3 regions of the Streptomyces sp. NPDC042346 genome follow, and region 1 is predicted to be linked to each of the others. Evidence: riboswitches for the same ligand, from Rfam matches in the RefSeq annotation. Region 1 holds a riboswitch; each other region holds the start of a gene.
What was found. Region 1 has a riboswitch for cobalamin ahead of ACZ6K0_RS06115 (ribonucleoside-diphosphate reductase subunit alpha). Riboswitches for the same ligand answer to the same signal wherever they lie in the genome.

Region 1 (9,721 bases):
CGTCGACGACATGTTCGCCAGCCAGAAGGCCGCCGAGGGCGTGGGCCTGGCCGCGAACCAGATCGGCGTGGACCTGAAGGTCTTCGTCTACGACTGCATGGACGACGAGGGCGTCCGGCACGTCGGCGTCGTCTGCAACCCGGTCCTGGAGGACCTGCCGCCCGAGCTGCGCGTCCTGGACGAGTCCAACGAGGGCTGCCTGTCCGTGCCGACCGCCTACGCCGAGCTGGCCCGCCCCGACTACGCGGCGCTCACCGGCCAGGACGTCCAGGGCAACCCGATCAAGGTCCGCGGCACCGGCTACTTCGCCCGCTGCCTCCAGCACGAGACGGACCACCTGTACGGCTTCCTGTACATCGACAAGCTCTCCAAGCGCGACCGCAAGGACGCCCTCCGCCAGATGGAAGAGGGCACCCCGCGCTACGAGACGGTCCCCAACGCCTGATCGCTCGCACCTACGGCGAAGGGCCCCGCACTCCAGGAGTGCGGGGCCCTTTCCCATGCCGGCACGTCACTCCGGTGTGAATGCGTACTGAACCTCGTAGAGGTGCCCAGCCTTGACCATGACCGTGGCCTCGACGGGGCGTTCGTCGTCGCTGTAGACGACACGAAGTGTGCGAAGTACGGGGAGGTCGCTCGGCAGCTTCAGGGCTCGGTACTGATCCTGGGTGGGGACCCGCGCCGAGACCCGGTCGACGCTGAGCCGGGGCGGGAACCCCAAGGAAGCAAGGAGTGTCGGGGTGCCACCCTTGATCTTGCGGCTCTCCATGAGGGGTGTGGAGCGGGCGATGTCCAAGGGGTAGTAGGACATGACGAGTTCGGCTGGCTCGTCGTCGAGGGAGAGTAGCTGGCGGCGGAGCAGTGCCGTTTCGTCGCTCCTCAGGCTCAGAGTGGCGGAGACGTCGGCCGGAGGCCTTGTCTCGGCGACTTCCAGCAGGGTGCTGAGAGGCCGTGCACCGAGTTGCGTGGCTTCGGTGAGCCACCGGTATGGCTCCCCGGCGGCGACCGGGGCCATGAAGGCCGAGGGGCGTACGGTCTGCTGACGGTGCTCTCGGACGGTAACTGCGGCGCCTGCACGACCGACGACCAGTTGCTCTTCCTTGAGGAGTTGCAGCGCTTTCTGCACAGTGGCGTTGGAGGCGTCGAACCGGGCCTTGAGGTGCACCGTGGACGGCAGCTTGGCGCCGGGTGCGAGGTCTCCGCTCATGATCTCGTCGCGGAGGTCGGCAGCGATCCGCTCGTGGAGTGAACGTCGGTCTTCGTTGACAGGCACGGTCATCCGATCGTGATCTCGTAGCGGAGTCGCTGCCGGTGCGCGGGCATGGTCATCATGTCGACCTGGACGGGCCGGTCCCGACGGTCGAGCGTCACCCTCGCCAGTCGGAGCACCGGCTCGTCGCGCCCCATCCGTAGCGCTTCCCGCTCCTCGGCGTCAGGCATCCGAGCGGTCACGTCCTCGCGAACGCGAACGCCGATGTGCCCGAGTTCGGCGAGCAGCGCGACGGCACCGCCACGGATCTTGAGCGTCTCGGCCAGCCGGGTGCCCCGCGCGATGTCCGCAGGGTAGTAGGTGTCAGTCAACTCGCACGGCTCGCCGTCGAATTCGATGACCCGGCGCCGGACGACGACCGGCACTCCCGCGGCCACGCCGAGCAGCGCTGCGACGGCGCCGGGGGCCGGCACCTCACCGGCGTGGATGATGCGCTGACTCCCCACACCGCCTCGGGCGGCAGCCTCGGCAGCCCAGGCGTCGGACCGCCCCTCGCCGTCCTGTGGCGTCAGGTACGGCTCAGAGGTGCTGACCCAGGCCTTGCTGCTCATGACGTCCTCCCGCGTGACCGCCTTGCTCGACCTTGCTGCTTTACACGTTAAGCGACGCACTCCCCAAGACTCCAAGGGTAACCTTGCTGCTTTTCGCGAATAGCGGTACGGTTTCGAGGATCGTACAGCCCAGGATCAAGGTGGTGGTCACCAGTGGCTCTGTCATGGCAGCGACGTTTCCCCCGTGCGCGCAGCTCCGTTCCGGCGGCGCGAGCCTTCGCGCTTGAGGCTCTGGCGCAGTGGGGGATCGTGGATCGTCGGGAGGAGATCCGTCTCTGCGTCTCCGAACTCGCCACGAATGCCCTGCGGCATGGTGTTCCGGCGGGCCGCGAGTTCTGTCTGAGGGTGGTGGCGGACGACCAGACGATGATCGCGTCCGTTCGGCGAGGGGGCCGGTGATGGAGACCTTCGAGCGTGCTCGGCTGGACGCCTACTTCGACCGGATCGCCTCGATCTTCGTGCCCGCCGAGCGACCCGCCTCGTTGCTGATCACACACCTGCTGCCGGAGCGCCCGGCATTCGTCCGGGGCGTGGCGGCCGTGACCGAGCTACGCGCGGTACTCCCCAAGCCGAAGTCCGTTCACGCCGAAGCGCTGCGCCAGGTCGAGAGCGATGGGCACGTGTGCGACAAGCTGTCGCGGGAGCTGTTCGCCGATCCCGAGCGGGCCGTGCGGTACCTCGACACACGGGCCGGCGGACGACCGGTCGTCCTGCTCGATGTGGGCGGGTACTTCGCCCCGTCGATCGAGGCGCTGTGCACCCGATTCCCGGGCCGGATCCTCGGCGTCGTCGAGGACACCGAGAACGGGCATCGCCGCTACTCCGACCTCGACGAGCTGCCGTGCCCGATCATCTCGGTGGCACGCTCGCCCCTCAAGGACCCCGAGGATTTCCTCGTGGGCCGGTCGGTCGTGTTCTCGACCGAGGCGCTCATGCGTGGCCGGGGTGACATCCTGTACGGCCGTACGGCTTTCGTGATCGGTTTCGGGAAGCTCGGGTCGAGCATCGCCCGGTTACTGCACGCCCAGGGCGTCAGGGTCACGGTGTACGACATCGATCCCGTACGCCGCACGCAGGCACTCGCGCAGGGCTTTACGGTGGCACGCGACCGCGAGGCGGGGCTCGGTGACGCCGGGCTCGTGTTGTGCGCCACGGGGGCACTCGCACTGCGTGGAGAAGACTTTCCCCGACTGCGCAACGGGGCGTACGTCGCCACCGTTACCAGCAGCGAGGACGAACTCGAACTCGCCGGGCTGCCGAACGTGTACGAGCGTGCTCACGTCGGTGAGCACGTCACACGCTATGTGACGACCGGCCACTACTTCTACCTGCTCAACGGAGGCAACGCCGTGAACTTCCTGCACGGCGCCAGCGTGGGACCGTTCATCTTCCTCGTCCAAGCCGAGCTGCTCGCCGCTTCCGCCGCGATCGCCCGAGGTGGCCTCGGTCCCGGAATGCACGAGATCAGCCCGGCAGACCGCGCCACCATCGCCGCGGCCTGGCTGGACTACTTCAACCGCTGAGGAGACACCCGTTGTCCATCACCCCCGACCACATCCGCGAGACCCTGGACGTCTACCTCGACGCCCACCCTGACGAGAACCGGCGGCTCTCCGCCCTCATGGAACTCCTCGACGCCGAGGCCGACCTCACGAGCCGGAAGGAGTTCCGAGGCCATGTCACCGCCGGGGCGGTCCTGGTCGACCCCGCCGGCCGCGTGCTGCACATCGAGCACCTTGCGCTGAACCGCTGGCTCCTCCCCGGCGGGCACATCGAGAACGACGACACCACCCTCCTTGCTGCCGCACAGCGTGAGCTCACCGAGGAGACCGGCATCTCCGCCTCGGTCGTCGTCCCGGTCGGCCGCCACCCCCTACACATCGACGCCCACTCCATCCCGGCCAACCCGGCCAAGGGTGAGCCCGATCACCGACACTTCGACTTCCGGTTCCTCTTCCGCACTTCGGCCGATGTCGTCGCCCTTCAGCTCGACGAGGTCACTGCTGCGGCCTGGCGCCACGCCGACACGATCGAGAACGAGACCCTGCGGAGCCGCGTGCTTCAGACACTGCGCTGACGACACGGCCTGTCCGGGAACGCGGAAGGCCCCGCACTCCAGGAGTGCGGGGCCCTTCGCCGTACAGGGGAGACCTAGAAGTCCTCGTCCAGGTCCACCGAGCCCTCGACGGCCACCTGGTAGGCGGACGGGCGGCGCTCGAAGAAGTTGGTCAGCTCCTGGACGCCCTGGAGCTCCATGAACGCGAACGGGTTCTCCGAGCCGTACACCGGGGCGAAGCCGAGGCGCTGGAGGCGCTGGTCGGCGACGCACTGGAGGTACTCGCGCATCGACTCGGTGTTCATGCCCGGCAGGCCGTCGCCGCACAGGTCGCGGCCGAACTGCAGCTCCGCCTCCACGGCCTCCTTCAGCATGTCGGTGACCTGCTGCCGGAGGGCGTCGTCGAAGAGCTCCGGCTCCTCCTTGCGGACGGTGTCCACGACCTCGAAGGCGAAGTTCATGTGCATCGTCTCGTCGCGGAACACCCAGTTGGTGCCGGTCGCCAGGCCGTGCAGCAGACCGCGCGACCGGAACCAGTACACGTACGCGAAGGCGCCGTAGAAGAACAGGCCCTCGATGCACGCCGCGAAGCAGATCAGGTTCAGCAGGAAGCGGCGGCGGTCGGCCTGGGTCTCCAGGCGGTCGATCTTCTCCACCGAGTCCATCCAGCGGAAGCAGAACTGCGCCTTCTCGCGGATGGAGGGGATCTCCTCGACCGCGTCGAACGCGGCGGCGCGGTCGTCCGGGTCGGGCAGGTAGGTGTCGAGCAGCGTCAGATAGAACTGGACGTGCACGGCCTCCTCGAACAGCTGGCGCGAGAGGTACAGGCGCGCCTCGGGGGAGTTGATGTGCTTGTACAGCGTCAGCACGAGGTTGTTCGACACGATCGAGTCGCCGGTCGCGAAGAAGGCGACGAGGCGGCCGATCATGTGCTGCTCACCGGGGGTGAGCTTGGCGAGGTCGGCGACGTCCGAGTGGAGGTCGACCTCCTCGACGGTCCACGTGTTCTTGATGGCGTCGCGGTAGCGCTCGTAGAAGTCCGGGTAGCGCATCGGACGGAGGGTCAGTTCGAAGCCCGGGTCGAGGAGGTTCTTCTGTTCGTTGGAGCTCATCACTGGCAGGCCTCGCAGGACTCGGGGTTTTCCAGGGAGCAGGCGAGGGCGTCCGCGTCGGGGGTCGCCTGCTGGACGGGGATGGTGGCGGCGGTGGGCGTCGCGGCCTGGGCGGCGCGGGCGATCCGGGTCGCCGGGCGGGAGCGCAGGTAGTACGTCGTCTTCAGACCCTGCTTCCAGGCGTACGCGTACATCGACGACAGCTTGCCGATCGTCGGCGTCTCCAGGAACAGGTTCAGGGACTGCGACTGGTCGAGGAACGGCGTCCGCGCGGCGGCCATGTCGATCAGGCCGCGCTGCGGGATCTCCCAGGCCGTGCGGTACAGCTCGCGCACCTCGGCCGGGATCCAGGTGAAGCCCGCGACCGAGCCGCTGGCGTCGCGCAGCGCGTCCCGGGTCGGGGCGTCCCACACGCCGAGCCGCTTCAGCTCGTCGACGAGGTACGAGTTGACCTGGAGGAACTCGCCCGACAGCGTCTCGCGCTTGAAGAGGTTGGAGACCTGCGGCTCGATGCACTCGTAGACGCCCGCGATCGAGGCGATGGTCGCCGTCGGCGCGATCGCCAGGAGCAGGCTGTTGCGCATGCCGACCGCGGCGATCCGCTCGCGCAGGGCCGCCCAGCGCTCCGGCCAGTTGAGCTCGACGTCGTAGTGGTCCGGGTGCAGGACACCGCGGGCCGTGCGCGTCTTGTCCCAGGCCGGGACGGGGCCGCTGCGCTCGGCGAGGTCGGCGGAGGCCTCGTACGCGGCGAGCATGATCCGCTCGGCGATACGGGTGGACAGCGCACGCGCCTCGGGGGAGTCGAACGGCAGCTTCAGCTGGAAGAAGACGTCCTGGAGGCCCATCGCGCCCAGGCCCACCGGCCGCCAGCGGGCGTTGGAACGCCCGGCCTGCTCGGTCGGGTAGAAGTTGATGTCGACGACCCGGTCGAGGAAGGTGACGGCCGTGCGGACGGTCGCGTCGAGCCGCTCCCAGTCGATGTCCTGGGTCGAAACGTCCACGAACGCGCCGAGGTTGACCGAGCCCAGGTTGCAGACCGCGGTCTCGCCGTCGTCCGTGACCTCCAGGATCTCCGTGCAGAGGTTGGAGGAGTGGACGGTGTGGCCGGGCTCGGCGGTCTGGTTGGCCGTCCGGTTCGAGGCGTCCTTGAAGGTCATCCAGCCGTTGCCGGTCTGGGCCAGGGTCCGCATCATCCGGCCGTACAGGTCGCGGGCCGGCATCGTCTTGCGGGCCAGGCCCTTCGCCTCGGCGGCGCGGTAGGCGGCGTCGAACTCCTCGCCCCACAGGTCGACGAGCTCGGGCACGTCCGCCGGGGAGAAGAGCGACCAGTCGGCGTCGGCGTTGACGCGGCGCATGAACTCGTCCGGGATCCAGTGCGCCAGGTTCAGGTTGTGCGTACGGCGCTGGTCCTCGCCCGTGTTGTCGCGGAGCTCCAGGAACTCCTCGATGTCCGCGTGCCAGGTCTCCAGGTAGACGGCGGCGGCGCCCTTGCGGCGGCCGCCCTGGTTCACGGCGGCGACGGAGGCGTCGAGGGTCTTCAGGAACGGGACGATGCCGTTGGAGTGCCCGTTGGTGCCGCGGATGAGGGAACCGCGGGCGCGGATGCGGGAGTAGGAGAGCCCGATGCCGCCGGCGTGCTTCGAGAGGCGCGCGACCTGGTGGTAGCGGTCGTAGATGGAGTCCAGCTCGTCCTGCGGGGAGTCGAGGAGGTAGCAGGAGGACATCTGCGGGTGGCGGGTGCCGGAGTTGAAGAGCGTGGGGGAGGACGGCAGGTAGTCCAGGCGGCTCATCAGGCCGTACAGCGCGCCGACCTCGGCGAGCGCGCGGACGCTCTCGTCCTCGGCGAGGCCGCAGGCGACGCGGAGCATGAAGTGCTGCGGGGTCTCGATCACCTTGCGGGTGATCGGGTGGCGCAGCAGGTAGCGCGAGAAGAGGGTGCGCAGACCGAAGTAGCCGAAGCGGTCGTCGGCGGTCTGGTCGATGGTCGCGTCGAGGCGGTCCGCGTGCCGCGCGACGAAGTCGGCGGTGCGGTCGGCGATCAGGCCCTCGCGGTGGCCGACGGCCACGGAGGCCGAGAAGCAGACCGCGCCCTGGCCGGCGGCCTCTTCGGCGATGGTGATCGTCAGGAGCCGGGCGGCGAGCCGGGAGTAGGCCGGGTCCTCGGAGATCAGACCGGCGGCCGCCTCGGTGGCCAGCTCGCGCAGTTCCGCCTCGTCCGACGTGGCGCTGCGGCCGCGGAGCGCGGCGGCGGCGATCTTGCCGGGGTCGGTGTCGGGGAGGTCGGCGGTGAGATCGGTCAGGGTCCGCAGCAGCACGGTGCCGGGTCCGTCGCTCTCGATCGCCGTGGCCGGATCGGCGGGCGCGATGGTCACGTGGGGGCTCTCCCTCGCTCGGCTCGGGGCCGCGGCGGGGGAAGGCGGGCAGGCGGGCATCCGTACGGACGCGCCGCGTCCACCGGCCCACTCCGCGAGGCCCGGACGTCAGTGACACCCGGAACGGCTGGACCGGGTGTGCTGTCGGCAGGTCCTCGGACTCACTTCGTACGAATCAACACGAAGCACACCGTTGCGGGACAGTTCCGGATTCGCGCCGGATTTCCCTGCGTCGACAGCGAGGACGAGCATACATGTGGGGGGCGCCGCTCGCAGAACCCCCCACATGTTGTGTCGTCCGTGTGTCAGAACTCCAGGGCGTAGGTCCGCAGCTGGTGGCCGGGAATCGGTTCCCAGTCCCGCTCAGGGGTGCGGACGAAGCCCATCCGCTCGTAGATCCGGTGCGCCGAGACCATCTTCGCGTCGGTGGAGAGCACGAGCCGCGCGCACCCCGGCAGGGCCCGTGCGCGGTCCGCACAGGCGCGGACGAGGGCCTCTCCGACGCCCCTGCCGCGAGCCTCCGGAGCGACCGCGAGCATCCGGAACTCGGCCTCGCCGGCGACGGCGATGTCCGCCCACGGGGTGGAGCCGGGGGCGAAGGTCACCCCGCCGATGATCCGGTCGTCCTCGTCGGCGGCGACGAGCACCTCGGCCTCGCGGGCCCGCCGGGCCGTGTCCTTCAGTACGTCCAGGTAGAAGTCGTCCTCGCCGTACAGCAGCAGCCCGTCGTTCAGGTATGTCAGCCCGGTGAGTTCCCCGAGCTCCTCGTGTTCCTCGGGCCGTACCGCCCTGATCGTGAAGTCCATGGGGGCAGTGTGCCCCGGGGGTACGGGAAGGGGCCCGGGATTTCCTGGCGGAGATCCCGGGCCCCTGTGTCGTACCGCGAGGTCAGTGCGCTCCGGCGCCGACCTTCGGGTCCGCCTGCGGGTCCGGCTTCGGCTTCGCCGCGCGGGCCGGCGCGTCGACCGTGTAGTCCGACGGGGAGGTCTCGTCGACGCCCTCGGGGGCCTTCAGGGCCTTGAGGACGAAGGTCAGGACGACCGTGACGACGACGTTGAGGACGAACGCGGTGAGGCCGATGTAGCCGATCTCGCCGATGCCCGGGATCTCGGCGGAGGAGCCGCCGAAGTGCTTCTGCGTCGGGCTGGCGACGCCGTACGCGGCGACCGTGCCGTAGACCATGCCGACGGCCCAGCCGGCGAGCAGCGCCCAGCGGTGGAACCAGCGGGTGAAGAGGCCGCCGACCAGCGCCGGGAAGGTCTGGAGGATCCAGATCCCGCCGAGCAGCTGGAAGTTGATGGCGACCGTCTTGTCCATGGTGAGGACGAAGGCCAGCGCGCCGACCTTCACCAGGAGCGAGACCAGCTTGGAGACCTTGGTCTCCTGGGCCGGAGTCGCGTCCGGCTTGATGAAGTCCTTGTAGATGTTGCGGGTGAAGAGGTTGGCCGCGGCGATCGACATGATCGCGGCCGGGACGAGCGCGCCGATGCCGATCGCGGCGAACGCGACGCCCGCGAACCAGTCCGGGAACATGGTCTCGAAGAGCTGCGGGATGGCGAGCTGGCCGTTCTTGACCTGGATCCCGGCGGCGATCGCCATGAAGCCGAGCAGCGCGAGCAGGCCCAGCATCAGCGAGTACAGCGGCAGGATCGTGGTGTTGCGGCGGATGACCTCACGGCTCCGCGACGACAGGGTCGCCGTGATGGAGTGCGGGTACATGAAGAGCGCGAGCGCCGAGCCGAGCGCCAGCGTCGCGTACGTCCACTGCCCGGCCTCGCCGGGGACGAGCGCGCCGCGCGGCTTGCCGGTCGCCGGGTTGGTCTGCGCGTACGCCTCGCCCGCCTTGGCGAAGATCTCGTCGAAGCCGCCGAGCTTGATCGGGATGTAGATGATCGCCACCGCGATGACGATGTAGATCAGGGTGTCCTTGACGAACGCGATGAGCGCGGGCGCGCGCAGGCCCGAGGAGTACGTGTACGCCGCGAGGACACCGAAGGCGATGAGCAGCGGCAGGTCCTTGATGAACCAGTGGGTGGTCTCGCCGCCGCCGACGCCCATCACGTCCAGGACGGCCTGGATGCCGACGAGCTGGAGCGCGATGTACGGCATGGTGGCGAGGATGCCGGTGACGGCCACCGCGAGCGAGAGGCCCTTGGAGTCCCAGCGGCCGCGCACGAAGTCCGAGGTGGTGACGTACCCGTGCTTGTGCGAGACCGACCAGAGGCGCGGCAGGAAGGTGAAGATCAGCGGGTACACCAGGATCGTGTACGGGACGGCGAAGAAGCCGGCCGCGCCCGCCGCGTAGATGGCCGCCGGGACGGCGACGAAGGTGTACGCGGTGTAGAGGTCGCCGCCGAGCA
Region 2 (9,721 bases), on a different contig from region 1:
CGTCACCGCGGCCTACGGGACGAAGGTCCGCGTGGAGCACCCCTGGGCCCCGCACCGGGCCGATCTGCTCGTCGTCCCCGGCGGCGGCTACGCGCGCCGCGACAGCCCCGGGGTGTGGGCCGAGATCGACAAGGGAGTCCTGCCCCGTGCCCTCGCGGCGGCGGTCCGGCCGGGGCTCACGGTCAGCGCCCTGTGCACGGGCGTGATGCTCCTCGCGGCGGCCGGCCTCACCAAGGGCCGCCCCTGCACCACCCACCACAAGGCCCGGCCCGATCTGGAGCGGCAGGGCGGGATCCTGAAGGCCGCGCGGGTGGTCGACGACGGCGACCTGGTGACCGCCGGCGGCGTCACCTCCGGCCTGGAGCTCGCCCTCTGGCTGGTCCGGCGGGAGCTGGGCCCGGACGCGGCGAACAGCCTGGAGGCGATGCTCGAGTACGAGGCCCGCGGCACGGTCTGGTCCCGGGACTGAACGGCGGGGGAGGTGCAGTGATGTCGACGAGGCCCGGTGTCGGACACGGGGGATCTCCGGCACCGGGCCTCTGTTGAATATTCTACGAGATCGTCAAGGGTGGCCCGCACACCAGGGCCGCACCGGGACCACGCCAGGGCCGGCCCGGGACCACGCCGGGGCCGGCCCGGCTGCCCCGTACCCGCGTCAGGAACGCGTAAGGACCCGGGGGCGCGGCGTCAAGACGGCGGGAAGGGGGGTCCCGGTCGCCGCGGAACGGCCACACGCTGAGCGGACCAGCAACGACGTCCGCCGCGTGGAGGAAAAGACACATGGCCGTCCTGACCACCGAGAACGGTGCCGCGCCCACCGCGGAGGACCCCCCGGATACCGGTGACCGCCACAAGCTGACGGCCCTGACGGGGCTCGCCGCGCTCTCGCTCGACGCGATGGCCTCCGTCGCCTACGGCCCCGAGGCGATCGTCCTGGTCCTCGCGGCCGCCGGCGGCTACGGGCTCGGCTTCACCCTCCCCGTCACCCTCGCCATCGCCGGCCTGCTGGCCGTCCTCGTGGCCTCGTACCGGCAGGTCATCGCCGCCTTCCCGGACGGCGGCGGCTCGTACGCGGTCGCCAAGGCGCACCTCGGCCGCCGCACCAGCCTGGTCGCCGCCGGCTCCCTGGTCCTGGACTACGTCCTGAACGTGGCCGTCGCCGTCACCGCCGGCGTCGCCGCCCTGACCTCCGCCTTCCCCGGCCTCCACGACGACCGGCTCGCGATCTGCCTCGGCGTCCTCGTCCTGATCACCGGCGTCAACCTGCGCGGGATCGTCGATTCCGCGCGGGCGTTCATCGCCCCCACCGCGGTGTTCATCGGCGCCATCATGATCCTGATCGTCGTCGGCCTCTTCCGTGACGCCCCGGTCTCCACGGCCGCGTCCGCCGGCCACGCCTCCGTGCTCGCCGACGACGCCACCACGGTCGGCGCCCTGCTCCTCCTGAAGGCCTTCGCCTCCGGCTGCTCCGCCCTCACCGGCGTCGAGGCCCTCGCCAACGCCGTCCCGTCGTTCCGCGCCCCCGCCGCCAAACGGGCGATGCGCGCGGAGGTCGCGCTCGGCGCGCTCCTCGGCGTGATGCTGATCGGCCTCTCCGTGCTGATCTCCCGCTTCGGTCTCCGGCCGGTCGAGGGCGTCACCGTCCTCGCCCAGCTCGCCGACGCCTCCCTCGGGCACAACTGGGCCTTCTACGTCGTCCAGTTCGCCACCATGGTGCTCCTCGCGCTCTCCGCGAACACCTCCTTCGGCGGGCTGCCCGTCCTGCTGAAGCTGCTGGCCCGCGACGACTACCTGCCGCACGTCTTCGGCCTCAAGGCCGACCGCCAGGTCCACCGCCACGGCGTCGTCTGGCTCGCCGTCGTCTCCGCCGGTCTGCTGGTCTTCTCCGGCGGCGACACCAACACCCTCGTCCCGCTCTTCGCGATCGGCGTCTTCGTCGGCTTCACCCTCGCGCAGACCGGCATGGTCCTGCACTGGCGGGCGACCCGGCAGTGGGGCAGGGCCGCGCTCAACGGCCTCGGCGCCGTCCTCACCGGCGTCTCCGCGATCGTCGTCACCGCCACCAAGTTCCACGACGGGGCCTGGCTGATCGTGATCGCCCTCCCGGCCCTCGTCCTCGCCTTCGAGGCCGTCCACCGTGCCTACGGCAGGATCGGCGAGCGGCTCGGCGTCGGCCGCGTCCCCGAGCCGCCGCACCGCGCGCGCTCCCTCGTCCTGGTCCCGGTCTCGTCCCTGACCCGGCTCACCAGCGAGGCCCTGACCGCCGCGGTCTCCCTCGGGGACGAGGTCCGGGCGGTCACCGTCTGCCACCCGGACGCGGAGGACCGGGAGGCCACGGAGGCCCTGGAGCGCGACTGGGCCCTGTGGAACCCGGGCGTCCCCCTCGTCCGGCTCCCCTCCGAGCGCCGCACGCTCGGGCGCCCGATCACCGCGTACGTCCACGGACTCCGGAAGGCCGAGCCCGACACCCGGATCACCGTCCTGATCCCGGAGGCCGAACCGGAACGGCTGTGGCAGCGGCCCCTCCAGAACCGGCGCGGCGCCCTCGTCGCCCGGGCCGTCCGCCGGGACACCGATGCCGTCGTCTGCCGCCTCCGCTACACCGTGTAGAGCGCCGAGCGGAGCACGAGTGGGCACCGCGCGGAGCACGGCGCGGAGTACCGCGCGGACGCGTCCCGCGACGGGCGAAGCACGGGCGGACGGGGTAGATCTCCCCTGAGAGGCGCGTCTGAGAGGTACGTCGCCGGTGACGACAGGGAGGCCGCCGTGGAAGGCAGAAGCAAAGGGTTCGTCCACTCCTTCAACCGTCTCGGCGGGTACGGCTTCGTCGTCCCCGTGGGCTCCGAGGAACAGGTGTACTTCAGCGCGGCGGACATCGAGGGAGAGGCCCAGTCGCTCTCCGAGGGCCAGCAGGTCACCTTCGTGCTCGTCCTCGGCGACGGCCGCTTCGAGGCGAAGGAACTGCGCCTCTGACCTGGCCCGCGACCGGAGGTGCGACAGGTCGCCGGTGGTACTGTGCCGAGGCCAGTCGCACCTTTGTGCTCACCCGAACGGGCGAGCGTACGGGTCAGGGAATCCGGTGGGAATCCGGAGCTGACGCGCAGCGGTGAGGGCGACGGGCGGAGCATCGGCCACTGGGCGGCGGAACAGGCCCGGGAAGGCGCTCCGTCCGGCTGACCCCGAGTCCGAAGACCTGCTGGCGGCCCCGGCGTCACGCCGTCGACCGGGGAGCACCCGTACGACAGGCTCCGCGTATGAGCCGTGGACGCAGAGGAATGCTCCGTGCCGTTCGCACACCACCCCGTCCGCTCCGCCGCGCTGCTCCTCGCCGGCACCCTCACCCTGCTCCTGACCGCGACGGGATGCGGCGGCGGACCCGCCGGGACCACGTCGGGGAAGGGCCGGGGCGCGGAGCCCGCGGCCGGCTACCCCGTGACCCTCGACAACTGCGGTGAGCGCGTACGGATCGACCGCCCGCCGCGGCGGGCCGTCGCCCTCGACCAGGGCGCCGCCGAGATCCTGCTCTCCCTCGGCCTGGCCGACCGCATGGTCGGCACCGCGACCTGGACCGACCCCGTTCTCAAGGGACTTGAGAAGCAGAACGCGAAGGTGCCGCGCCTCGCCGACCGCTACCCCTCCTTCGAGAAGGTGCTCGACACCGAACCCGACTTCGCCGCCGCCTCGTTCGGGTACACCCTCGGCAAGGGCGGGGTGGCCCCCCGCGAGCAGTTCGCGAAGCTCGGCGTCCCCACCTACCTCTCGCCGACCGACTGCGCCGGCAAGGACAACAGCGGCGACGGCGACGGCGTCCGCACCCGGACGCTCACCATGGAGACCGTCCACGGCGAGATCCGGGACCTGGCCCGGGTGTTCGGGGTGCCGGAGCGCGGCGAGAAGCTCGTCGCCGAGCTCAAGGGCCGGGTGGCGAAGGCCGCTTCGGCGGGCGACTTCACGGACGTCTCCGTCCTCTACTGGTTCGCCAACGCCGAGTCCCCCTACATGGCGGGCTGTTGCGGCGCGCCCGGCGTCGTCACCCGCGCGCTCGGCGTGAAGAACGTCTTCGACGACACGCGCGAGGAGTGGCCCCAGATCAACTGGGAGACCGTCGCGGACCGCGACCCCGACGTGCTCGTGATCGGCGATCTGACCCGCCGGTCGCAGTCGGCCGAGAGCGCCGCGAAGAAGATCGCGTTCCTGGAGTCCGACCCGGTCACCAGGAACATGACGGCGGTGAAGCGGAAGCGGTACGTGCTCCTCAGCGGCCAGGCGATGAACCCCACGATCCGTACCGTCGAGGGCGTCGAGAAGGTGGCCGCCGCGCTCCGCTCGTACGGACTCGCCAAGTGACCCTCCCCGGACCGGCCAAGACGTCACGCGGGGGAGGCACACGACCTGAGGGCGCTGCGCGACCCGAGAGCGGTGCGCGGCCCCGTGGCGGTGGTCGTGGTCGTGGGCGGCCTGTCGGCCGCGTGGTGGCGGACGGTGGTCGGGCGGTGCTGTGGGTCCTGGCCGGGCTCGCCGTCCTCTGCGCGTCGATCGCCGTGGCGATCACGATCGGGCCGGCGGACCTCCGCGTGGGCGAGGTGCGGTCCGTCGTCACCGCCCACCTGACCGGGGGCGTCTCGGACCTGTCCCCGATCCGGGACGGGATCGTCTGGAACCTGCGCCTGCCCCGCACCCTCCTCGCGGCCGTCTGCGGCGCCGGACTCGCCGTGTGCGGGACGGTGATGCAGTCCCTCCTGCGCAACCCGCTCGCCGACCCCTTCGTCCTCGGCGTCTCCTCCGGTGCCTCGACCGGCGCCGTCCTGGTCGTCGTCCTCGGCGTCGGCGGGGGAGTCCTCTCCGTCACCGGCGGCGCGTTCCTCGGGGCGGTCTGCTCCTTCGCGCTCGTGCTGCTGCTCAGCCACACCCTCGGCGGTTCACCGGACCGCGTGGTCCTCGCCGGAGTCGCGGCCATGCAGCTCTTCTCCGCGCTCACCTCCTTCGTCGTCATGACGGCCGCCGACGCGGAGACCACCCGCGGCGTGCTGTTCTGGCTCCTCGGCTCGCTCGGCGGGGTCGGCTGGGACGAGGTGCGGGTGGGCGTCGCGGTGCTCGCGGCGGCCCTGCTGATCTGCGGCGGGTACGCGCGGACGCTGGACGCCTTCGCCTTCGGCGAGGACGCCGCCGCGTCGCTGGGCGTCGCCGTCGGCCGGGCCAGGACCGTCCTGCTGTGCGTCACCGCCCTCCTGACGGCCGCTCTGGTCTCCGCCGCCGGCGCGATCGGCTTCGTCGGCCTCGTCCTGCCGCACGCGGCCCGCGCGCTGGTCGGCCCCGGGCACGCCCGGCTGCTGCCGGTCACGGCGCTCGCGGGCGCGGTCTTCCTCGTCTGGGCGGACACCCTCGCCCGTACGGTGCTCGATCCCCAGGAGGTCCCGGTGGGTGTCGTGACCTCGCTGATCGGCGTACCGGCGTTCGTCCTCGTCCTCTACCGCACGAGGGGTACGCGATGACCACGACCACCGACACGCGCGCGGGCGCGGGTGAGGGGCTGCGTGCCGACCGGGTCTCGCGCACCGTCGGCGGCAGCCCCGTCCTCGACGGCGTCACCCTCGCCCCGCGCCCCGGCACCGTCACCGGCCTGCTGGGCCCCAACGGTTCGGGGAAGTCGACGCTCCTCCGGCTCCTCGCCGGCGTCCTCGCCCCCGACAGCGGCGTCGTCACCCTCGACGGCGATCCCCTCGACGGCCTCGGCCGCCGGACCGTCGCGCGGCGCCTCGCCACGGTCGAGCAGCAGGCGGAGACGCAGGTCGACCTGACCGTCCTCGACGTCGTCCGGCTGGGCCGCGTCCCGCACCGGAGGGCCTGGGCCCCGGCGTCGGCGGCGGACGAGGCGGCCGTCCGCTCCGCCCTCGCCCGCACGGGCCTCGACGACCTGGCCCGCCGCTCCTGGCGGACGCTCTCGGGCGGGGAGCGCCAGCGCGTCCAGATCGCCCGCGCCCTCGCGCAGGAACCGCGCGAACTCCTGCTCGACGAACCCACCAACCACCTCGACATCCAGCACCAGCTGGACCTCCTGACCCTGGTCGCCGGGCTGCGCCTCACCGCCGTCGTCGCCCTGCACGACCTGAACCTCGCGGCGACGTACTGCGACGGCCTCGTCGTCCTCGCGGAGGGCCGCGTGGTGGCCCGGGGCACCCCGGACGAGGTCCTGACCGAGGAGCTCATCGCCGAGGTGTACCGGGTACGCGCCACGGTGACCCGCCCGACGCCCGGAGGCCGCCCCCACATCCGCTTCCTGGGCACGCTCCCGCCTCCCGGGGAGGGCTGAGCCGCGGGCGGGTCTGCCTACGATGGCCCCATGTCCGAGCGCGCAGATCCGGCAGACGCCGCAGGTCCCGACGACCCCACGACGGATGCCGGGGCGGGCGCCGAGCCCCGTACCCGCGTCGTGCCCCCCGCGCACGCCGTGTCCCCCGCGCACGCCGTGTCCCGAGAGCACGGGCGGACGCCGGGCGCCCGGGAACTCTCCGCGGCCGCCGAGGTGTTCGCGCTCCTCTCCGACCCCACCCGGCTCCACCTCCTGTGGCTTCTCACGCGCGGCGAGGCCGACGTCAGCGCCCTGACCGAGGCGTGCGGGGCGGCGCGCCCGGCCGTGAGCCAGCACCTGGCCAAACTGCGCCTCGGCGGTCTGGTGCAGTCCCGCAAGGACGGGCGGCGGGTCGTGTACGCGATGCCGGACGGGCACCTGAAGCGGCTGGTCGTCGAGGCGATCAGCCGCGCCGACCACGTGGTGAGCGGCGAGCCCTGGCACGACTGACGTCAACGCGTGCGCACCTGTGCACGTATCGGCTACGGTGAAGGGGTCCGCCGACCGCCGTGGCCGACCGGGGGCGTTCCCATGCTGTCCGTGCTGCGCAACCGCACCTACCGGCGCCTGTTCACCGCGCAGGTCGTCGCCCTCGCCGGCACCGGCCTCGCGACCGTGGCGCTGAGTCTCCTCGCCTACGACCTCGCGGGAACGAACGCCTCCGCCGTGCTCGGCACCGCCCTCGCGATCAAGATGGCCGCGTACGTCGGCATGGGCCCGGTCGTCGGCGCCCTCGCCGACCGGCTGCCGCGCCGGACCCTGCTCGTCGCCATGGACCTCGTACGCGCCGCGGTCGCCCTGTCGCTGCCCTTCGTCACCCAGGTGTGGCAGATCTACGTCCTGATCCTCCTGCTCCAGACCGCGTCCGCCGCCTTCACGCCGACCTTCCAGGCGACGATCCCCGAGGTGCTGCCCGAGGAGCGCGACTACACGAAGGCGCTCTCCCTCTCCCGGCTCGCCTACGACCTGGAGAGCCTGCTGAGCCCGGTGCTCGCCGCCGCGCTGCTCACCGTCGTCCCGTACGACCGGCTCTTCGCCGGTACCGCCGCCGGGTTCCTCGCCTCGGGCACACTGGTCCGCGCGACCGCCCTGCCCGCACCCGCACCCGCCGCACGCGCGGGAGGATTCCGTGCCAGGGCGGCCTTCGGTACGCGGCTCCTCCTCGGCACTCCGCGCCTGCGGGGCCTGCTCGCCCTCGACGTCGCCGTGGCGGCGGCGGGCGCGACGGTGCTCGTCAACACGGTGGTCCTGGTCCGCGACACCCTCGGCCGCACCCCCGGAGACGTCCCCCTCGCCCTCGGCGCGTACGGGGCGGGCTCGATGGCGACGGCGCTCCTCCTACCCCGCGCACTGGACCGGCGCCAGGCCTCCGCCAACCCCCGCCCAAGCTCCGGCCCCGGCCCGAGCTCCGGCCCCGACCCCCGCCCGAGCTCCGGCCGCGGCCCGAGCCCCGGCCCCGGGCCCGGCGCCGCTCCCGCCCGCGAGCGGGCGGTCATGCTGCGCGCCGCCTTCGTCCTGGCCGGGGCCCTCGCGCTGCTCGTGCTCGGGCTCGCGCTCGCGCCGGGGGCCTGGTCCTGGCCCGGGCTGCTCGCGGTCTGGCTGGTCCTCGGCGCGGCGACCTCGGCGATCCTGACGCCCGGCGGCAGGCTGCTGCGCCGCTCCGCGCACAGCGCCGACCTGCCCGCCGCCTTCGCCGCCCGGTTCTCCCTCTCGCACGCCTGCTGGCTGCTCACCTACCCCCTCGCGGGCTGGCTCGCCGCGCGCGCCGGGCTCGTGGTCGCGGCAGCGGTACTGGCCGGGGTCGCCCTGCTCGGCGCCCTGGCCGCCGCCCGCCTGTGGCCCCGTACGGACCCGGCCGCGCTGGAACACGTCCACCCCGAACTCCCCGTAGACCACCCCCATCTCGCGGCAGCGCCCGGCGGCAGCGGCGGCCAGGGCGGCCACCACGCGCACGACTTCCACATCGACGCCCTGCACCACCACTGGCCACGCCGAGCGACCGCCGTCCTCCCGAGGGGTCAGCGCGGCAGGCGCATCTCCAGGCCGTCCAGGACGACGTCCAGGCCGTAGGCGAACTTGGCGTCGCGGATGGCGACGGGGTCGACGGCCGAGTGGACGGCGGCGTCGGCGTACGCCTCGGCGAGGTGGTCGTGGCCGGCCGCGGCCTGCTGGGCGGCGGGCATCAGCCGGGCGATGAACCCGGCCTCGGTCTCGCCGGAGCGGGCGACCGTGGTGAGCCAGGCGGCCTCCGTCGTGCTCATCCCGATCACGTACGACAGGAGGGTGTCGATCGCCCGGCTCGGCTCCGGGAAGCCGGCCGCCGAGAAGAGGGCGGCGAGCCGCTCCGAGTACGACATCAGGTTCGGGCCCAGGTAGGCGAGCCCCGCCTGGCCGAGGACGGACGAGAGCCAGGGGTGGCTCAGGGCCGTCGCCCGGAAGGAGCCCGCGGACTCGGTCGCGGCGGCCCGCCAGCCGGCCCCGCCGCGGGCGGCGTCGGCCGGGGGGACGGTGAGCTCGGCGGCGACCTCGTCCACGGCGAGCTCCATGAGCTCGTCCTTGGTCGCGACATGGCGGTAGAGCGAGGTCGCGCCGGCGTTCAGACGGGCGCCGAGCTTGCGCATGCTGAGCGCCTCGATGCCGTCGGCGTCGAGCATGACGATCGCCTCGCGGACGATCGCGGTCCGGCTGAGCGCGGGCTGATCGGGTGCGGACTGCTGTCGCGCCCACACGGACGGGACGGGGTTCGCCTTGGCGGCCATGGGCCCTCCTTCACTGCGTACGGCGTTCGCATTCAGCGTACAGGTGTGGAGTGTTGCGAACACTGTGCGCGTCTGCGTACAGTGTTCGCATCGCAAGGAGCGAACGCAGGAACGACAGACGAAAGTCGAGGGGGAAGACCCATGGAAAGCAGCGCAAGCAGCCAAAGCGGCCACGACAGCGCAGGCCGCAACCCGCGCCGCTGGTGGATCCTGGTCGTGCTGTGCCTCAGCACCCTGGTCCTGGTGGTCGACAGCATGGCGCTGACCGTCGCGGTCCCCACGATGACCGAGGGCATCGGCGCGAGCGCCCAGGACATCCAGTGGATCCTGGACTCCTACATCCTGGTCTTCGCGGGACTCCTCCTCACCTCCGGAAGCCTCGGTGACCGCTTCGGCCGCCGGAAGATCATGGTGCTCGGCCTGCTGCTCTTCGGTGCGGCCTCACTCGCCGCGACGGTCTGCACCAGCCCCGGCGAGGTCATCGCCGCACGGATCGCGATGGGTGTCGGCGGCGCGCTGATCATGCCCTCGACGCTCTCCATCCTCATCACCGTCTTCGACGAGGACGAGCGGCCCAAGGCGATGGCGGCCTGGGGCTCGGTCTCGATGCTCG
Region 3 (9,721 bases), on a different contig from region 1:
TCCTCGATGAGCCGCAGCAGCGCGTCCGTGTCCGCGTGTTCTTCGATCAGGTCGCCGAGCCGGTCCAGCTGCTCTTCCCGCAGCGTGCCGAACGACGTGTCCGGGGCCGGTACGAACCGCCGCCCCGCCGCCGCCGCGACCTCCCGGAGGAACGCCCGGCGGAACCCGTCGCTCTCCAGCGAGCCGTGCCAGTGGGTGCCCCACACGGCGCCGACCCGGCACCCGTCCAGAAACGGTTCGCCCCCGTCCACCGACGCGACGCCGTGGTGGATCTCGTACCCCTCGACCCGCTCCCCGAGCGCCTCGCCGACCGGCCGCGCCAGGGTCTTCTCGCGCGCGAACCGGACCCGTACGGGCAGCAGTCCGAGCCCGTCGACGGTCCCGGCCTTCGACTCGACCTCGTCCTCGATCCGCTCGCCGAGCGCCTGGAAGCCGCCGCAGATCCCGAGGACCGGCCGGCCCTCGGCCGCGCGGCGGGCCAGCTCGTCCGCGAGCCCCCGCTCCCGCAGCCACGCGAGCGCCTTCACCGTCCCCCGGGTGCCGGGCACGACGACGAGGTCCGCGTCGACGAGCTCCTCGGGCCGGTCCACGAACCGGACGACGACGCCCGGCTCGGCGGCCAGCGCGTCGACGTCCGTGAAGTTCGACATCAGCGGTACGGCGCAGACGGCGACCCGCAGCACGTCCGCGCCGACGGGCGGCGCGACGACGGACTCGCGGACGGTGCCCCGCAGCGAGACCCGGAGGCCGTCCTCCTCGTCGATGCCGAGCCCGTGCGCGTACGGCAGGACGCCGAAGGTCCGCCGCCCGGTCAGCCCGTGCAGCATGTCGAGGCCGGGTTCGAGGAGGGTCACGTCGCCCCGGAACTTGTTCACGAGGTATCCGGCGACGAGCGACTGGTCCTCGGGGCTCAGCAGTGCCGTCGTCCCGAAGAACTGGGCGAAGACCCCGCCCCGGTCGATGTCGCCGACCACGACCACGGGCAGCCGCGCGGCCCGCGCGATGCCCATGTTCACGATGTCCGTGCGCCGCAGGTTGATCTCGGCCGGACTGCCCGCCCCCTCGCAGATCACGGCGTCGTACATGCCCCGGAGTTCCTCCAGGCACGCCATCACCGGCTCGAAGAGTTCCTTCTGCCGCCCGCCGTGGTAGCCGCGGGCGGACAGCTCGCCCACCGGCTTGCCCATCAGGACGACCTGGCTGGAGCGGTCGCTGCCCGGCTTGAGCAGGACCGGGTTCATGAGCGCGGTCGGCTCGACCCGGGCGGCCTGGGCCTGCATGGCCTGGGCCCGCCCGATCTCGGCGCCCTCGCGGGTCACGAAGGAGTTGAGGGACATGTTCTGTCCCTTGAACGGCGCCACCTTCAGGCCCTTGCGGACCAGCCAGCGGCAGATGCCGGCCGTCACGACGCTCTTGCCGGCGTCGGACGTGGTCCCGGCGACCAGCAGGCCCCCACCCCTCATGCGTTCCTCCGCTTCGCGTTCTTCACGGCAGCACCGATGATCATGCGGCCGCCGACACAGGCGGCCAGGGTCACGGCGGTGACCCGGCGCGAGAGCCGGACCGCCCGGTCGATGTCGGCGACCTCGACGGGCCGCCCTTCCCCGTTCAGCACGGGCCGGTGCTCGACCCGCCCGCCGTACGAGAGGGTCCCCCCGAGCCGTACGCCGAGGGCGCCCGCGAACGAGGCCTCGACGGGCCCCGCGTTGGGGCTCGGGTGCCGGTCCGCGTCCGCCCGCCAGGCCCGTACGGCCCCGCGCGGATTCCCTCCGGCGAGCGTCGCGGCGACGGCCGTCAGCCGGGCTCCGGGCCAGCCGGCCACGTCGTCGAGCCGGGCCGAGGCCCAGCCGAAGCGGCGGTGGCGCGGGGACTTGTGGCCGACCATTGCGTCGAGGGTGTTGACGGCCCGGAAGGCGACGAGGCCCGGCACGCCGGCGACCGCGCCCCAGAAGAGGGCGCCGACCACGGCGTCGGAGGTGTTCTCGGCGACGGACTCGACGACCGCGCGGGCCATCGCGGGACCGTCCAGGGACTGCGGGTCGCGCCCGCACAGGTGCGGCAGTCGCTCCCGGGCGACGTCCAGGTCCCCGACGGCGAGCGCCCCGCCGATCGCACGGGCCTCGCGGCCCAGGGTCGTCCCGCCGACGACGGCCCAGACGGAGGCGGCGGTGAGCGCCACGGCGGCGGCCGGCCGGTCCCGGACGGCCCGGGCGGCGAGTGCGCCGAGGGCTGCGGTGGAGCCGGCGCAGACGGCGGTGTGCAGGGCGCCCCAGCCGCGGTGGTCGTGGTGGAGGCGCTGTTCGACCGCGGCGGCGGCCCGGCCGAAGGCGGCGACGGGGTGTCCGCGGCGGGGATCGCCGACGAGCCGGTCGACGGCGAGCCCGAGGGCCGCGCCGTACGCGAATCCGTCCGGGGAAAGGCGGCTGGTTCTGGTGCGGCCGGGCATGGCGCAGGTCCTCACTCAGGGTCCGCGCCCTGGATCGACGTGACCGGCGGCGAGAGTTCCTGACTTCCGGACCCGTCGGATCCGGTCACAGTGGCGGGACCGCGCCGGATTCGCACCGGACTTCCTCTGCTGCCGCCGTAATGGCCTCGGCAGTCCACCACGGCCCGCGAACACCCGTCAACTCACCCTTGACCTGCGACAGGTCACTGTGCGAAGCACCACAAACACGGACCACACACACGACGGCCGGGCGGTCGCACCCGAAGGTGCGGACCGCCCGGCCGTCGTACAGGGAGGACCGTCAGGCGACGATCAGATAGATGCCGTACGCCACGGCCGCGACGCACAGGGCGAAGCAGGCGTAGGCGCCGGTGCGGGCCATCGTGGCCGAGCCGCCCTGGGCGGCGGCCTGCTCCTGCTTGGAGAGGCCGATGATGCCGAGGGTGAAGAGGCCCACGAGGGCGACGGTCGCCACGAGGCTGACCCCGAAGACGGCGCCGAGAGCTGCCCAGTCGATCTTCATGTCGTTGGTTCCTTACACCGCTGCGGCGGGGGCCGGGGGAGCGGCCGGGTCCGTGGGGACCGGCGAGGGGATGGTGGTCTTGAGGTCCTCGTCCGCGACGGCGGCGACGGAACCGGCCGGCGGCGGGGTGACGGCCGCGATGGCGGTGGTCACCACACCCGCGGGCTCGGACTCGCCGTCGAGGTCGTCGTCGGTGACGTTGTTGTGGTCGACCGGCTTGCGGCGGGACAGCGACCAGATGACGGCCGAGCCGGAGACCAGCAGGACCGCGACGGCGGCGATGCCCCAGGGGCCCTGCTTGGTGAGGAACTCGGCACCGGCGCCGACGAGGGCGGCGGCGGGCAGGGTCAGGCCCCAGGCGACGAACATCCGGGTCGCGGTCGACCAGCGGACGACGCCGCCCTTGCGGCCGAGGCCCGCGCCCATCACGGCACCCGAACAGGACTGGGTGGTGGAGAGGGAGAAGCCGAGGTGCGAGGAGGCGAGGATGACCGTGGCGGCGCTGGTCTGGGCGGCGAAGCCCTGCTGCGGCTGGAGGTCGGTGAGGCCCTTGCCCATGGTGCGGATGATGCGCCAGCCGCCGAGGTAGGTGCCGAGCGCGATCGCGACGCCGGCGGCGACGATGACCCAGAGAGGCGGGTTGGAGCCGGGGGCGACGACGCCCTGGGTGACCAGGGCGAGGGTGATGATGCCCATCGTCTTCTGGGCGTCGTTGGTGCCGTGGGCGAGGGAGACGAGACCCGCGGAGGCGATCTGGCCGACCCGGTAGCCCTTGGCGGTGTGCTTCGCCTCGGTCTTGGCGCCGATCTTGTACGTCAGCCGGGTGGCCAGCATCGCGGCGAGGCCGGCGACGATCGGCGCGGCGACGGCCGGGATGAGGACCTTGGTGACGATGGTGGGGCCGTTCACGGCCGACCAGCCGGCCGACATGACCGCTGCGCCGATGAGGCCGCCGAAGAGCGCGTGGGAGGAGCTGGACGGCAGGCCCAGGAGCCAGGTCAGCAGGTTCCACAGGATGGCGCCCACGAGCGCCGCGAAGATCACTTCTGTACGAATGCCCTCTTCGTTGATGATCCCGCCGGAGATCGTCTTGGCGACCTCCACGGACAGGAACGCGCCGACGAGGTTCAGCACGGCGGACATGGCCACCGCCGTCTTGGGCTTGAGTGCACCGGTCGAGATGGTCGTGGCCATCGCGTTGGCGGTGTCGTGGAAACCGTTCGTGAAATCGAACACGAGAGCTGTCACGACCACAATGGCGAGCAGCAGCGTGATGTGTTCCATTTACCCAGGCAATCGTTTGACGTCAGTGGCTCGACGAACGTAAGCAACCTGGGTGAACGGAAGATGAACTGGGGCGGGCGACGTGGTGTCCCCATCCGGTGTCAAGACATTCCGCTTAGCCCCCCGCCGGGGAGTGCGTCCACGATGCGGTCACCCTGCGACCCCGGGTAATCCGGGCCGTTACGGGGCACCGGCGAGCCTGCCCGGTTCACCCCCCGCCGCCCCGTTCCGCTCCCTGGACCGGACCATCCGACCGGGGGACCCCGTCGAGGAGAGCCATGTCACTCGCGGGAGGGATCCCCGGAGGCGCGAGGCCCCCTCGGAGGTGCGAGGCCCTCGGAGGTGCGAGGCCCCCCGGCCGGGTCCGCCCGGTGGCAGGCCGCCCGCGACCTGCCGACACTGGGAGCGTGCGCCCGGCTACAGCGACGGCAGCGGCCGTCACCACCCTGATCGGTGTCGGTGCGGCCGCGGTAGCGGCCGGCCGGTACGCCAGCGACGTCGCCCTCAGGGTGCCGTCCGGACGACCACTCCCGGGAGACCCCAGACTCACCGTGCACGCCACGGGACCCGAACGGATCACCCTCACCCGCAGCCTCGCCTCGCTGCGCCCCGGCACGTACGGAATGGAGGCCCCCGGCCTCCACGCCGTCCTCGGCCCCGTCCTCGACCGGGTCCCCCACACCGCCGACACCGTCGTCCGCCGCCTCGAACGGGTCGAGCTCGGCGTCCTCGGCCCCGGCGCCCGCGTCCGCCTCACCCCCCAGCTCCACCGGGGCACCCCGATCAGCGCCCTAGGGCTCGCGCACGAGGACGTCGAGATCCCCGGAGAGCTCGGCCCCCTGCCCGGCTGGCTCGTGTCGGCCCCCCGCACCACGTGGGTGATCGCGCTGCACGGCCTCGGCACCACCCGCGAGCACCCCCTGAACCTCGTCCCCTTCTTCAACCGGCGCAAGATCCCGGTCCTCGTCCCCGCCTACCGCGGCGACGAGGGGGCGCCCGCCTCCCCGGACGGTCTCGCCCACCTCGGCGACTCCGAGTGGCGGGACGTCGACGCAGCCATCCGCTACGCCGTCCGCCGCGGCGCCGCCAAGGTCGTCCTGCACGGCTGGGGGACCGGCGCCGCGATGGCCCTGCGCGCCGCCGCCGAGTCGGGCGTACGCGACCGGATCAGCGGCCTCGTCCTCGACTCCCCGGTCCTCGACTGGGAGGCCACCCTCCGCGGCCTCGCCGCGGCCCACCACGTCCCCGGACCGCTGCTCCCGCTCGCCGTCCGCGCCGCCCAGGCCCGTACGGGTCCGCACGCGGACCGGCTCCAGGCCGCCTCCGCACCGGGCGCCCTGCGCGTCCCCGTCCTCCTCCTGCACGGCCCCGACGACACGCTCGCCCCCTGGGAGCCGTCCGTCGAGCTCGCCGCCCGCCGCCCCGATCTGGTCACCCTGCACACGGTCCGGCGCGCCCCGCACGCGGCGATGTGGAACGCCGACCCCGTCCGCTACGAAGAGGCCTTGCGCCGCTTCCTCACCCCCTTGCTCTGACCCCTGCTCCGACCCTTGCTCTGACCCCTGCTCCGGCGACGCGCACCCCTTCCTCCGGCGGCTCCTCCGACGGCCGTTCTGACGGGGCTGCGGATTCCGATTGGGCTTTCGGGCCGTCAGCGGGAAGACTGCCCCCGTGACGTCTCGAAAGCCCGATGAACCATTGGCGCGCAACTCCAGACTCCGACTCGTCCGCCCGCGGGCGCTGGCCACCGCCCGACGGGCCGTGACGACCCGGCGCACCCGGCCGGCGCCGCGGCCGCCCGAGGGCACTCCGCCCCGCGCGGAACTCGCCCGCCAGGCCCGGCAGGTCCTCGCCGACGCCGTACGGATCGCCCGCTGGGCCGCCGTCGAGCGCGGTCCCGAAGCCGCCCTCCGTGCCGGCGCCGAAGCCGTCACCGTCCAGGAACGGGCCGCGGCCGCACTGGACCTGACACCCGGCCAGATCCGGGCCGGCTGGGACCGCGCCCGGCTCGCGGGGCTCGTCGAGCTCCACGGCGACACCGCCCGCCCCGGCTGGCGGCTGCACGCCTGGGACCGGGACGACTCCGCCGTCCTGCGCGGCTGGGTCGCCCTCTTCGACGCCTGGTCCCTGGTCCACCCGGCCCCCGAGGGCGTCGCGCCGAGCGCCGTCGCCGAGGTCGTCGAGGCCGTCCCGCAGGTGCTCTCGCTGCTCCAGCTCTCCCAGGGCCCGGTCCTCGTCCCGGCCCTCCTCGACCTCCTCGGCCAGCGCGTCGAGGAACTCCGCGAGGAGCGCTGCGAGGTCCCGCCGACCGAGCCGACCCCCGAGCCGGCGCACACCGCCCCCGAGCCGTCGGAGACCCCCGGCGCGGCGGCGGACACCCCCGGCACGGACGGGCACGGGCTCCCCGCCCTCCTCGACTGGGCCCTGGAGGGCCTGGCGGCCGTCGGCGCGCTGACCCTAGACCCCGGCACCCTCGCTCCCGGCGCGGACGCCCGGCACGCCACCCTGACCCCCCTCGGCAACTGGGCGGTCTGGGTCAAGCTGGAGCAGATCTGCGTCGCCGCGCAGAGCCCCGCCGGCAACATCGAGCAGTCCGCCGAGGACATGCTGCGCGGCTGCGCCCGGCTCACCCCGGGACCGGCCCGCGCCGAGTACCGCGCCTGGCTCGCGGCCCGCACGCTCTCCAGCGCGGTGGCCGAACTCCTCGCCGTCGCCCGCGGCGAGGACGCCCTCCTGCGCGGCCTCGCCTTCGAGGCGCTCCGGGTCGTCGGGGCCCCTGCGGAGGCCGAGGTCCGCGCCACGGTCGCCGAGCCGTCCCTGCGCCCGTACGCCCTGCTCTGGCTGGCGGAGTACGAGGGCGCCGACCCCGACGACGCCCAGGAGGTCCTCACCCGCGAGGAGGCCACCTGGCTCTGGGTCGACACGGCGGCGGCCGTCGCCGACCACGGCGAGAGCGAGCTGCTGGTCCGCCACCTCGAATCCGCCGTCCAGGGCACCGTCCCCGCGCTCCTCGACGAGGTCAGGGCCGTGGGCCACCCCCGGACCGTCCAGGTCCTGGTCGCCCTGGCCGCCGCCCACCCGGACCCGGCGCTGTCCAAGGCCGTCCGCAGGGCCGCCTTCCAGGTCCACACCGGCGGAGCCTGAGCAGCCCGTACGACGTCCGGCGCCCGGCTACTCCGCGGCGCCGGGCGTGTACGTCCCGAAGCTCCAGATGTTGCCCTCGGCGTCCCGGGCCGTGTAGTCCCGCGAGCCGTACTCCTGGTCCGTGGGCGGCAGCACGATCTCGATGCCGTGGGCCACGGCCCGCGCGTGGTGCTCGTCCACGTCGTCCACGTGCACGAAGACGCCCACCGGGCCCCCGCCCGCCATCAGCTTGTCGAACTCGCTGCCCGTGCCCTTGCTGCCGAGCATCACCATGCCGTTCCCGTACGCGAGCTCGGCATGCGCGACCAGCCCGTCCTCGGCCTCGTACACGGCGGTCGCCGTGAAGCCGAAGCCCTCCGTGAGCAGCTTGATCGCGCCCTTCGCGTCCTCGTACGTCAGCGTCGGACAGATGTGGGGTGCCTCTGCCATCCCGATCACTTCCTCTCGATTCAGCCGAATGTGACCTGGATCTCAGTCTGGCAGCCCCCACGGACAACTCAGCGGAAGGTGTTGCACTGGGCCATGTCGCCGGTCTTGTACCCCTGGTAGAACCACTGCTGCCGCTGCGCCGCCGAGCCGTGCGTCCAGCTCTCCGGGGTCACCCGGCCCTGGAACCTCTCCTGGATCCGGTCGTCGCCCACCGCGGCCGCCGCGTCGAGGCCGTCCCGGATGTCCTCGTCCGTGAGCCGGGTCAGCAGCGGCCGGCCCGTCTTCTCGTCGGGGGTGGTCGTCGCGTGCCGGGCCCACACCCCGGCGTAGCAGTCGGCCTGGAGCTCGACCCGGACGGCGTTGGAGTTCGCGCCGGTCCGGCCGTCCTGGGCCCGGCCGAGGGTCCCCATCATGTTCTGGACGTGGTGCCCGTACTCGTGAGCCACCACGTACGCCTGGGCGAAGGGTCCGCCGCTCGACCCGAACTTGGTCCGCAGCTCCTCGAAGAAGCCCAGGTCCAGATAGACCTGCCGGTCCCCGGGGCAGTAGAAGGGCCCGACGGCCGAGGTGGCCGAGCCGCACGCGGTCCCGACCCGCTGGGTGAACATCACGGTGGGGGCGTTCCCGTAGGTCCCGCCCCGCCGCGCGTACTCGCTCCGCCAGAAGTCCTGGACGCTGTTGACGACGGCGACGATCCGGCAGTCCTCGCGGGTGTTCGCGTCCGAGCCCTTCTTGCAGGTCTGGTTCACCTGGGCCGCGGAGGAGGAGGTCGCGACCGGTGCCTCGCCGCCGTCGGAGAGCCCGAGCTGGTCGGGACCGACCCCGAAGATCACGCCCAGGATCAGCGCGATGAGCCCGATGACGCCGCCGCCGATCGTCGCCTTGCCGCCGGGGACGCGGCTGCTCCGGACGTCCTTGACCTCCGAGGTGTCCAGGTCGGCGTCGTCGTCGAACTGCACGGTCCACCACCCTCCGCGTCACTGCCGCGGCAGTGGCCGCCGCCCTGCGCCGAGTATCGAACGATCTCTGCGCGCTCGCCCCTTTTGTGTGACATGGGAGAGATCTTGAGAAATGTGAGAAAACTCCGATCCCGCCGCAGGGCACCCACATGGCCGAAAACCAGTTGCAGAAGCCCGTTAGACTGGCCGTATGGCCACTCTCCCCGTGCATTAGCGGCGTCGAAGCCCGTCAGCAGCAGTCCTTCCGCCGTTTCCCACCGCCCTGGAGTCTGTCCGTGATCACCGCCACCGGCATCGAGCTGCGCGCCGGCGCCCGCGTCCTCCTCGAGTCCGCTTCCTTCCGCGTCGCCAAGGGCGACCGCATCGGCCTCGTCGGCCGCAACGGAGCGGGCAAGACCACCCTCACCAAGTGCCTCGCGGGCGAGGGCCAGCCGGCTGCCGGTGCCATCGCCCGCTCCGGCGAGGTCGGCTACCTCCCGCAGGACCCGCGCACCGGCGACCTCGACGTCCTGGCCCGCGACCGCATCCTCTCCGCCCGCGGCCTCGACACGCTCCTCAAGAAGATGCGGGCGAACGAGGAGCGCATCGCGACCGGCAGCGGCGGCACCCGCGACAAGGCCATGCGGCAGTACGAGCGCCAGGAGACCGAGTTCCTGACCAAGGGCGGTTACGCGGCCGAGGCCGAGGCCTCCACCATCGCCGCCGCCCTCGGTCTGCCCGACCGCGTCATGGGCCAGCCGCTGCACACCCTCTCCGGTGGTCAGCGCCGCCGCGTCGAGCTCGCCCGGATCCTCTTCTCGGACGCCGACACGCTCCTCCTCGACGAGCCCACCAACCACCTCGACGCCGACTCCATCGTCTGGCTGCGCGACTACCTGAAGACCTACCGCGGTGGCTTCATCGTCATCTCCCACGACGTCGACCTCGTCGAGACCG

Region 2: another riboswitch for cobalamin. It lies ahead of ACZ6K0_RS36880 (ABC transporter substrate-binding protein); the one in region 1 lies ahead of ACZ6K0_RS06115 (ribonucleoside-diphosphate reductase subunit alpha).
Region 3: another riboswitch for cobalamin. It lies ahead of ACZ6K0_RS42795 (cobalamin biosynthesis protein); the one in region 1 lies ahead of ACZ6K0_RS06115 (ribonucleoside-diphosphate reductase subunit alpha).

What each region holds. Positions count from the first base shown of each region.
Region 1 is NZ_JBVJEH010000001.1:1,275,246-1,284,966, forward strand. Features, by position in the region: gene def (peptide deformylase) at 1-445, shown strand, start outside; gene ACZ6K0_RS06085 (GntR family transcriptional regulator) at 512-1,279, opposite strand; gene ACZ6K0_RS06090 (UTRA domain-containing protein) at 1,276-1,821, opposite strand; gene ACZ6K0_RS06095 (ATP-binding protein) at 1,975-2,220, shown strand; gene ACZ6K0_RS06100 (adenosylhomocysteinase) at 2,220-3,344, shown strand; gene ACZ6K0_RS06105 (NUDIX hydrolase) at 3,356-3,898, shown strand; gene ACZ6K0_RS06110 (ribonucleotide-diphosphate reductase subunit beta) at 3,973-4,989, opposite strand; gene ACZ6K0_RS06115 (ribonucleoside-diphosphate reductase subunit alpha) at 4,989-7,361, opposite strand; adenosylcobalamin-variant (AdoCbl-variant) riboswitch at 7,503-7,600, opposite strand; gene ACZ6K0_RS06120 (GNAT family N-acetyltransferase) at 7,667-8,167, opposite strand; gene mctP (monocarboxylate uptake permease MctP) at 8,250-9,721, opposite strand, start outside.
Region 2 is NZ_JBVJEH010000012.1:343,021-352,741, reverse strand. Features, by position in the region: gene ACZ6K0_RS36895 (DJ-1/PfpI family protein) at 1-469, shown strand, start outside; gene ACZ6K0_RS36890 (APC family permease) at 781-2,610, shown strand; gene ACZ6K0_RS36885 (cold-shock protein) at 2,767-2,973, shown strand; cobalamin riboswitch at 3,009-3,215, shown strand; gene ACZ6K0_RS36880 (ABC transporter substrate-binding protein) at 3,283-4,347, shown strand; gene ACZ6K0_RS36875 (FecCD family ABC transporter permease) at 4,470-5,492, shown strand; gene ACZ6K0_RS36870 (ABC transporter ATP-binding protein) at 5,489-6,310, shown strand; gene ACZ6K0_RS36865 (ArsR/SmtB family transcription factor) at 6,449-6,799, shown strand; gene ACZ6K0_RS36860 (MFS transporter) at 6,881-8,419, shown strand; gene ACZ6K0_RS36855 (TetR/AcrR family transcriptional regulator C-terminal domain-containing protein) at 8,368-9,108, opposite strand; gene ACZ6K0_RS36850 (MFS transporter) at 9,250-9,721, shown strand, end outside.
Region 3 is NZ_JBVJEH010000018.1:52,428-62,148, reverse strand. Features, by position in the region: gene ACZ6K0_RS42800 (cobyric acid synthase) at 1-1,463, opposite strand, end outside; gene ACZ6K0_RS42795 (cobalamin biosynthesis protein) at 1,460-2,446, opposite strand; cobalamin riboswitch at 2,478-2,623, opposite strand; gene ACZ6K0_RS42790 (hypothetical protein) at 2,748-2,969, opposite strand; gene ACZ6K0_RS42785 (inorganic phosphate transporter) at 2,982-4,253, opposite strand; gene ACZ6K0_RS42780 (alpha/beta hydrolase) at 4,661-5,788, shown strand; gene ACZ6K0_RS42775 (hypothetical protein) at 5,925-7,397, shown strand; gene ACZ6K0_RS42770 (VOC family protein) at 7,425-7,826, opposite strand; gene ypfJ (KPN_02809 family neutral zinc metallopeptidase) at 7,895-8,785, opposite strand; gene ACZ6K0_RS42760 (ABC-F family ATP-binding cassette domain-containing protein) at 9,061-9,721, shown strand, end outside.